Regions from separate parts of the Noviherbaspirillum album genome, predicted to be linked through region 2. Evidence: predicted binding sites of a transcription regulator. Region 2 holds the regulator's gene; each other region holds the start of a gene.
What was found. The regulator FNR, encoded in region 2, switches genes on or off when oxygen is low (the NO sensors DNR and NnrR bind a similar motif). The targets are predictions, from matches to a motif close to TTGATNNNNATCAA.
Positions count from the first base shown of each region.

Region 1: RY831_RS29365 (OmpW/AlkL family protein) is a predicted target of FNR. The motif match lies at 1,084-1,097, and genes of this name have one in related genera.
Region 3: RY831_RS28570 (universal stress protein) is a predicted target of FNR. The motif match lies at 1,504-1,517, and genes of this name have one in related genera.

Region 1 is NZ_JAWIIV010000047.1:36,405-39,682, reverse strand. Features, by position in the region: gene ettA (energy-dependent translational throttle protein EttA) at 1-927, opposite strand, end outside; gene RY831_RS29365 (OmpW/AlkL family protein) at 1,165-1,794, shown strand; gene RY831_RS29360 (potassium transporter Kup) at 1,981-3,278, shown strand, end outside.
Region 2 is NZ_JAWIIV010000006.1:81,168-84,445, reverse strand. Features, by position in the region: gene RY831_RS09325 (FixH family protein) at 1-369, shown strand, start outside; gene RY831_RS09320 (hypothetical protein) at 614-859, shown strand; gene fnr (fumarate/nitrate reduction transcriptional regulator Fnr) at 887-1,648, opposite strand; gene RY831_RS09310 (hypothetical protein) at 2,109-2,486, shown strand; gene RY831_RS09305 (hypothetical protein) at 2,612-3,088, opposite strand; gene RY831_RS09300 (alpha-ketoacid dehydrogenase subunit beta) at 3,127-3,278, opposite strand, start outside.
Region 3 is NZ_JAWIIV010000043.1:42,569-45,846, forward strand. Features, by position in the region: gene RY831_RS28560 (hypothetical protein) at 1-12, opposite strand, end outside; partial or broken gene RY831_RS28565 (SDR family oxidoreductase) at 580-1,056, opposite strand; gene RY831_RS28570 (universal stress protein) at 1,706-2,551, shown strand; gene RY831_RS28575 (IS5 family transposase) at 2,866-3,278, shown strand, end outside.

The DNA.
Region 1 (3,278 bases), on a different contig from region 2:
CTGCGTTTCGTTGCGCTTCTGGTATTCGTGTTCCGACAGCTCGTTGAAGCGGGCCAGGCGCGCCTTGCTCTTGGCCTGGCGGCCCTTGGGATTCTGGCGCACCCATTCCAGTTCCTTCTGGATGGTTTTCTGGCGCGCCGATTCGGTCGCTTCTTCCTGCTTCAGCCGGGTTTCCTTCTGTTCCAGCCAGGAGCTGTAGTTGCCTTTCCACGGAATGCCGTGGCCGCGGTCGAGTTCCAGGATCCATTCGGCTGCGTTGTCGAGGAAGTAGCGGTCGTGGGTGATGCCGACCACGGTGCCGGGGAAGCGTTGCAGGAACTGCTCCAGCCAGTCCACCGATTCCGCGTCGAGGTGGTTGGTCGGCTCGTCGAGCAGCAGCATGTCGGGCTTGGACAGCAACAGCTTGCACAGCGCCACGCGGCGCTTTTCGCCGCCGGACAGCACGCCGATCTTTGCATCCCAGGGCGGCAGGCGCAGCGCATCAGCGGCGATTTCCAGCTGCTGGTCGAGATTGCCGCCGCCCGAAGTCGCAATGATCGCTTCCAGGCGCGCCTGCTCGGCGGCGAGCGCGTCGAAATCGGCGTCCGGCTCCGCATAGGCGGCGTAGACCGCATCCAGCTTGGACTGGGCCTCGGCGACTTCGCCCAGGCCGGATTCCACCGCCTGGCGCACCGTCTGTTCCGGGTCGAGCTGGGGTTCCTGCGGCAGGTAGCCGATGTTCAGGCCTGGCATCGGCATGGCATCACCAATGATGTCCTTGTCGATGCCGGCCATGATCTTGAGCAGCGTCGACTTGCCCGAACCGTTCAGGCCGAGCACGCCGATCTTGGCGCCCGGAAAGAAGGACAGGGATATGTCTTTGAGAATCTGGCGCTTGGGCGGGACGATCTTGCCCACCCGGTTCATGGTGTAGACGTATTGAGCCATAGAGGTATTCAGTAGCGGGTCTGCAAAAGAAGAGAGCTGCAAGGATAACCGATGCGCGCGGCAGTTGGAGGCGCACGCAAAATTTCGGTGCCTTTGCAGCGTGGATAAACGCTTTACCGGCACGTTTCTAAAAACCCTGCAGGAAGCATGGTTAATTTGACTTGGGTCAATCAATTTGTTGCTGCTCGTTACTAGACTGGCTGCGTCGTTCCGACATGCAACTTGAAGAGGCATCCCATGAAAAAAACAATTCTGGCCGCCGCGCTGGCGGCTTCGGCTTTTGGCTTGGTTTCTACGCAAGCATCGGCACAGCAGAGTCCCTGGCAGATCAGGGCGCGCGCTGTCCATATCGACACGGCCGGCAAGTCGGCTGCGGGCAGCGGCGCACTGGCCGGATTGCCAGCCGACGCCATTTCTGTCAGCAGCAAGACCATACCCGAAGTCGACATCAGCTATTTCTTCAATCCGAATCTGGCGGCGGAACTGATCCTCACCTATCCGCAAAAGCATGATGTCTCGGTATCCGGTCTCGGCAGGATCGGCAGCTTCAAGCACCTGCCGCCAACCCTGACGCTGCAATACCACTTCACGCCCGCTGCGCAGATAAGTCCCTACGTCGGCGCAGGCGTCAACTACACACGCATTTCGAGCGTCAAGCTGCTCAACGGCACGGCGGACCTGGAAAGCCACAGCTTCGGCCTGGCACTGCAGGCCGGCGTCGACTTCAGGATCGACAAGAACTGGTCCCTCAACTTCGATGTGAAGAAAGTGCAGATCCGCAGCGACGTGCTGGTTGGCGGAACCGCGGTCAGCAAGGTGAAGGTTGACCCGGTGTTGATCGGCGTGGGCCTCGGCTACCGTTTCTGACCGGATAACCGGCGCGGTTTCCCTGGCCCCGGCGTTACTTGCCGGGTGCATTTGGCCGGTCCATGACCGGCCTTTTTATCGAGCGGCCTTGATGCACCTGCACGGCCGCCGCAAAAAGCCCCTTGCAATTGGCATTCCCATATCCTATTGTGCAATGCATCAAAACAAAAAGCAGCGCACAACAACGTGTCACAACAAAACAAGAGCAGTCTTGCCGCACTGACTTTGGCGGCGGTTGGCATCGTCTACGGCGACATCGGCACCAGCCCGCTGTACACGATGAAGGAAGTCTTCTCGAAGGACCATGGCCTGCCGCTCAACCCGGCCAACCTGGTCGGGGTGGTTTCCCTGATCGTCTGGGGCCTCATCCTGATCGTCTCCCTCAAGTACGTCACCCTGATCCTGCGCGCCAATAACCGCGGCGAGGGCGGCATCATGGCGCTGATGGCCCTGGCGCTGTCTTCCGTCAGCAAGACTTCGCGCTTCTACTTCCCGCTGATGCTCATGGGCGTGTTCGGCGCCACGCTGTTCTACGGCGACAGCGTGATCACGCCGGCGATCTCGGTGCTGTCGGCGATCGAGGGGCTGGAAGTCGCCGCGCCCGGCCTCGAACCGTATGTAGTGCCTCTGACGGTGACGGTGCTGATCGCGCTGTATGCATTGCAGTCGCGCGGCACCGCCGGCATCGGCAGATGGTTCGGCCCGATCATGGTGGTCTGGTTCTCAGCGCTGGCCATCATGGGCATCGTCAATATCGTTGCCGCGCCGGCCATTCTCGCCGCGCTCAATCCCTGGCATGCGCTCGCCTTCATCGCCGACAACCGTTTCACCGCCTTTATCGCGCTGGGCGCCGTGGTGCTGGCCTTCACCGGTGCCGAAGCCCTGTATGCCGACATGGGCCACTTCGGCGCCAGGCCGATCCGCATGGCCTGGTTCCTGGTCGCCTTTCCGGCGTTGGCGCTCAATTACCTCGGCCAGGGCGCGCTGCTGCTCACGCATCCCGAGGCAGTCGACAATCCCTTTTACCAGCAGCTCGGCGCATGGAGCATCTACCCGTTGGTGGCGCTGTCGACCATGGCCACTGTCATCGCCTCGCAGGCCACCATCTCCGGCACCTTTTCCATGACCAAGCAGGCCATCGCGCTCGGCTTCCTGCCGCGCATGCGCATCGAACACACTTCGGCTAGCGAGATGGGGCAGATCTACATCCCGATGGTGAACTGGCTGCAGCTTGCCGTCGTGCTGCTGGCGGTGATCGGCTTCGGCTCCTCGTCCAACCTCGCCGCCGCCTACGGCATCGCGGTCACCGCCACCATGCTGGTCACCACGGTGCTGACTTTCTTCGTGATCCGCTTCCGCTGGCACTACCACCTGCTGCTGTGCTTCCTCGCCACCGGCTTCTTCCTGCTGATCGACGTGTCGCTGTTCTCGGCCAATGTGCTGAAGATCCTGCACGGCGGCTGGTTCCCGCTGCTGCTGGGCGC
Region 2 (3,278 bases):
TATTACAAGCAAGGCAAGGCCATCAACCAGGACTTGAGCCGGGACCGGGTCGCCGCCAGCATGAAGCTGCGGGCCTCGATCCGCTATGACGCTTCCTCGGGCCGGCTGCTCGGAAACGTGCGCAGCCTCGGCCAGCCCGTCGGAAGCTCGCTGACCATCAAGCTGGTGCATTCGACCCAGCCCCAGAAAGACGTTGTGCTGCAGGTGCAGCCGGATGCGGAAGGCAGCTTCGCCGTTGCGCTGCCGATGCTTGACCGCGCACGCTGGCAGGTATCGATGGAAGGTGCGGGCCGCAACTGGCGACTGCACGACGTCTGGGACTGGCCGGTGCAGCGCTCGGTCGAGCTGAGCGCCGACCGGACGGATTGATCATTCGGAAGTAGCGGGGCGAAATCTGGCGCCACCTCGCATAGCTGGCATAGCTGGCGGTGCCGGGAGGGGCAAGGAGTGCTGGAAGGCAGGCATGGGGCCATTCCCGATTTTGCGAGCGGTTTTCACGTGAATTCCCGTATTCGGGAATTCACGTATCACGCAAGGCTGCCAGAGCGAATCCGCTTTAATGGAAAACAATGCCTGTCCGTCGTTCATGGACAGGCAAGATGAGGAGGTGACAATGGCAAGACTGATCATGGCAGTCCTGTGGCCGTCGTTTCTGGTCGCTATTGTGGCCGAAGGTTTTTTCTTTTCACTATTCGACCCCCGCGACATCGCGATCGGCGGCGCGCATGTCGAATTGAATCCGCTCGGCGTCTACAGCCTGGGATTCTTCTGTTTCTGGGGATTCTGCAGCCTGGCAAGCATGCTGACTTGCTATCTGCTCAACGTGCCCGACGATAAAGGGCGGCGCGTTCCGCTGTAACCGTCCGGAAGGAGCCGGCGGCGCGTTTCAGGCGCAGGTCTGGGTGCCTGCGGCGACCGCCTTGAGCGTTACCGGTTCGAGCAATTCGAGGTCGCGGTTGCTGACCTTGATCCAGCCGCGCTTCTTGAATTTCGAGAGCAGGCGGCTGATGCTTTCAATCGTCAGCCCCAGGTAGTTGCCAATTTCCTCACGCGTCATGCGCAGCTGGAAGCTGGTCGAGGAGTAGCCCCGGATCGAATAGCGAGACGACAGGTTGGTCAGGAAAGCGGCGAAGCGCTGTTCGGCGCGCATGTTGCCAAGCAGGAGCATGACACTTTGCTCGCGCGTGATTTCCTGGCTCATCATCCGGTGGAAGTGGTGCAGCAGCTGCGGCATTTCCCCGAACAGGCCTTCCAGCCGCGAAAACGGGATTTCGCAAACCTCGCTGTCTTCCAGCGCGATCGCGTCGCAGTGATGACGTTCCGTGCTGATCGCATCCATGCCGAGCAGTTCGCCAGCCATCTGGAAGCCGGTCACCTGCTGGTCGCCGCTTGGGTTGACCTGGTGCGTCTTGAAGTGACCGAGACGGATCGCATACAGATTGGTGAACGGATCGCCGACGCGGTACAGGTGGCTGTCACGGGCGATCTTGCGGCGGCGGCCTATGATCTGGTCGAGACGGTCCATATCCTTTTCCTCGAGGCCCATCGGCAGGCAGATCTGATGCATGCTGCAAGCGGAGCAGCGTGCGCTGATTTCACGCGAACGGGATGTGGCGGGCTGGCGGACGAGGGCTTGTGCTTGTGTCATGACGGCGTTTCCTTGGAGTCTGGCAGCGGCATCGGATTTTCATCGCGGCTGCCGGTCGGTTTTGCAGTCATGTAGCAAGGGGTGTGCCAACGCTCGCGTCAACTGAAAAATATTAAAGCATTCCTCGCGCCGCAGGAGGGTTTGCCAGCGTTTGCCGGCGTTTGCCTATCCTTGGCGCTTCCGGCAGTCGCCTGGCCAACTCCTCATGTATTCCCGGTTGCGGGAATGATCTGTGCGAGCCCGGATGCTTCTTTCGCTGCTCCGTAAAATAAATCCGAACTGGAACGATCGGCAAAACACTTACTAGTGTGGCGCGCATGAACACCTTGTTATTCGCAGACGGGATGCTGGCTCCGGATCGGGTTCCAAATCCTGGATGAACCGAACTGACAAGGTGGTTCGGCATAACACCTATTAGCAGCAGACGTTGATCAATCCGAATTAATCAAGGAGAAAAGAAATGGCTTTACCAGTGCTCGGACTCGCAGGGATTACACGCGCGGGATTGGCCGCCGCTCCACAGGCAAGCGCCTTCGTGAAAAAGAATGGCGGAGAAATTGCGGACCTTACGGCCAACTTCTTCAAGAAAGATCACAACAAGGACAACCTCACCGGGAAAAACGGGGATAAGGGTTTGGTCAATGGTTTCAAAGACCTGATGAAGGACTTGGGACAGGGTAAGACGGATGCGCTTCTTAATATTCTGAAAAACGGCATGGGAATGGAGGACGAGGCGTTCAGCGCCTTTTCCAAACTATTCAAACAGGGCAATTTTTCAGGTATTCCCGCCAACGAGCTGTTCTCGGCGGGCAATTTCCTTTACAACATGGTTTCGTAGGCCCGCTCGCCGGCCTGTCGTTACAGGCCGTTTTTCGGGTCTTGGTTGCAGGCCATTGGCAGTCATGTGCGCGCATGACTTTCCGCGAAGAGTAGCCAATGCCGAACGCCAGGCGTGTCAGCTGATCAGCGAGCCTTCAGATTGAGGAAAAGGTTCGCTGCGAAAACCAGGATGCCGAGCGCAGCCACGATCTCCGATGCGGCCAGCACCGGCACCAGGGCCGCCGTCCCGGTGACGACCATGCCTAGGGCAACCGCCATGACAGGCAGCGAGAGATTGGCGAGCCAGAAATGCAGTCGCGCCAGCTTGCTCTGGCCTGCGGCCGGGAACACGCTGTAGATCAGCCCGGCCAGGGCCATGGTCGCCCAGCCGAGCAGGTTGACGTGCGCATGGACGGGCCGCATCGTGAAGTCGCGGCTGGCGCCCATCATGATGCCCATGCCGACGCCGATGATCAGGTATACGACAGCCAGCTTGAGCCAGATGATGCCGACCGCCGAGAAGGGCGGCGCGCTGGCGCGATCGCCGCCGTTACCATCGTCGCCGCGCCTGGCGGAATCGATGCGGTCATTGGAGACAGTAAGGGACGCTGTGGTGTTCATGATGTTTCCTTCCGGGGTATTGGGAATGGTGGAGATATTCAGACTGTGAGTGCTGCCGAATCGGTCAGATGCAGGGGGCCGAGGCGGTCGCGCCCGGCCAGCCTGCGCGCGGCATCCGCAATGGCTCCCGGCTGCGGCAGGAAAGCCTGTTCCAGCGGATAGCTCGACGCTGCCGGAGCATCCGGACCGG
Region 3 (3,278 bases), on a different contig from region 2:
CAGGCGTCTCATCTCCGGTGCGGCCAGGGTTTGTCATGGCCGGAAATTTTGCATCCCGGTTCGACAAGCAGTTGCGTCTGACATTCACAGGTTCCGACTTTTCACGATCGCAGTAGCCCTGGCCTTGAGGCCGACGATGATCGATCGGACCTATTGCCCCTTATCCAAGGAAGAAAGCATCGCCTATGGGTAAAACCCGGCCAGGAGATTCCAGGCACCTGCAGACGATGTACTTTGGCGCACTAGAGCGTTTTCGGCTTGACCGGACTAGGCGAGGCCGAGAAGATTTGACCGTAGGACAAGGCGTGGTGACGCGACATGGCGGGGCCATGGCAAGGAGACACAACGCAGTACTGCGGGCAAATGTTCCGGCATCGTCAGTACAGTCAAGCCGAAAACGCTCTAGCGCCCCGTGGCCGACGTAATACAGTCAACTATGCCGGCAATCCCATGCTCAATTGGCCAGCAAACGACATCTATGAAGATTGTGATCTGGCGTACAACAAGCCGGCATTGCATGACATGCGATCCATTTGGATGGCGTCATCGACTTTGTCGAGCCCTGCCGCGCACGAAGACCTACCCCGCCATCACGTGCTGACCTCCATCAACCGGTATCACCGTACCTGAGAGCATTCTTGCGCCGTCGCCAACCAGATATGCCGCGTGCGCGCCAACGTCGTCAAGGCTTGCAAGGCGCTTCTGCGGCGCCTGCGCTGCAGCCCGCTCCAGCAATTCATCGAAACGGTCAAGACCGCTGGCGGCCCGCGTGCGCATCGGTCCGGGCGATATCGAATGGACACGGATGTCGCGTGGACCCAACTCGGCGGCAAGATACCGGGTCGTGCTTTCGAGCGCCGCCTTGACCGGTCCCATCAGGTTGCAATGCTCCACCACCCTTTCCGAGCCATAGAAGCTGACAGTCAGCAGGCACCCGCCCTGGCGCATCAATGGTTCTGCCAGCCGGGCAACCCGGATAAAGGAATGGCAAGAGACATCCATCGCCATCGCGAAGCCCGCAGCGGAACAATCCGTCATGCCTCCATGCAAATCATCCCAATTGCCAATATCAGATCGCACATCATTTTCCCAATGATGCCTATGTGGATCCCGAAGCGTGCATCGAACCACGCCAATGCAGGAAGACTCCTGGTGGCCGGCTTGGGAAAGCTGGCTTGCTGCCCTGTCGTCCGGGCAGAAGGAACCACCAGCCATGCCACCGTCCTTGTGCGAGGCGCTGGGCACATATGTCTGTCAGTCCTGAAGCGCCTGATTGCCAGGGACTTGACAAGCCCGGCGTGGAACAGCGTGCGAACGCCGAGCATCCCCATATGCTTGACGTTGACATCGTCATATCGTCGCTTGCTACCGATGCACATGTCGGAGTGTCGGCGTACACAAAGTTGAGTGAAGTTAAGCGAACACGGCGCTCTTTAATTGATCCTGACGGAAAATTCCGGCGGTTCCAGACCCTCGCATCAGGAATGTCTGGATAGGGACATTTTGACTTGAATCAATCAAATATTGAGAGCCGGCTCCTAACATGAGCTTCGATCGGCAATCAGTAAACGGTGCGAACGGCGCATCGAGAAGAGCCTTGGAAAGCGCTTTGTGTCCGCTCCGGATTCAAATGGATTCCAGCATATTCCTGCATTCCGACACCTGCTGATTCACGTTTTCCTTACAACCTCCTGGGAGCGCTGCCATGTCTTACCGTACGATCGCCGTTCATGTGAACGCATCCCGCCATGCCAAGGAACGCATTGCGCTGGCCGCACGCGTTGCCGCGGAAAACGACGCGCATCTGATTGGCGTTGCAGCAATCGGCTTGCCGCCGGTACTGTATTCCGAAGGTATGTTTCCCGGCGGGGCACCGGTGCTGGATGCCTGCCTGACGTACATGAAGGAGCATGCGGACCAGGCGCTTGCGGATTTCGAGCAAATCGCTGACCGCAATGGGGTGCGCAGCTTTGAAAAACGGATCATCGAGGACGAGGCAGGCGAAGCGATGTGCCTGCAGGCGCGCTACAGCGATCTCGTCATTGTCGGCCAATCGGATACGAGCGAAACCGTAGCCGGAGAACGCCAGGACGTCGCCGAATACACACTGCTCAACAGCGGCCGGCCCGTACTGATTGTTCCATACGCGAACGATAGCCGGGAATTCGGCGAGCGGGCCGTCATTGCATGGGACGGCAGCCTCGCGGCGGCTCGTGCAGTGAACGGCGCCCTTCCATTGCTGCGGGCCACGCGCCTGGTGCAAGTCGTGATTTACGATGCGGAGATATCGCTGCTTGCACACGGCGAGGAACCCGGCGCGGATATTGCTGCCTTCCTGGCACGACATGGAATCAATGTCGACGTCTCACGTCAGCGAACCACGCAGGATATCGATGTCGCCAATGCCCTGCTGTCACACGTCTCCGACTTCGGGGCCGGATTGATTGTCATGGGTGGCTACGGACGCTCCCGCCTGCGCGAAGTCCTCATGGGCGGGACGACCCGGACCGTGCTGCGGTCGATGACGGTGCCGGTGATGATCTCGCATTGAGCCGGTCCGGGCGATTGCAACCTCAGTGTCGCGATGCGGACACCAGACAATCGGTCCATCTCTTTTCCTGCTCGATGCACGCATGAGGGTCTATTGAAATAAGGAAGCCGGCGCGAGGGAAAGCGAGCAGTGTTGTCGCTCAAGCGGTTAAAGAACAGAATTGATTGGCGACGGACTTGACTTGCCTGTCGAGGCAGTCTAGTTGCCCTTTTTGATCGTATGCATCGTTTCGATTCCTGCCAACAGAATGTTCGCACAACGCAAAGACTAGAGCCTGTTATGAACTAATGAAATAGCAACAAGTCCATGGCGGCATGACTGCCAGAAAACCTTATCCAAGCGACGTGCAAGACGAAGAATGGGACTTCGTTGCACCTTGTTTATCGTTGCTGCCATTGGACGCAGCGCAACGTGATCATTCATTGCGTGAGGTGTTCAATGCCCTGCGCTGGCTGGTAAGAAGCTGTGCCCCATGGCGTATGTTGCCGCATGACGTTCCACCCTGGTACACCGTGTATCAACAGACACAGCGCTGGATCAAGGCAGGTTGCTTCGAATCGATTGCCCATGATCTGCGTTCACTACTACGCCTGGCTGCTGGACGCGACCCGGCACTGACGGCGACTATTCTCGATAGCAGAACGATTCAATCCACACCGGAAAGTGGTGCTCGTGCCGGTTATGACGGTGCAACACGTCGCAAAGGATCGAAGGTGCATGCGGCCGT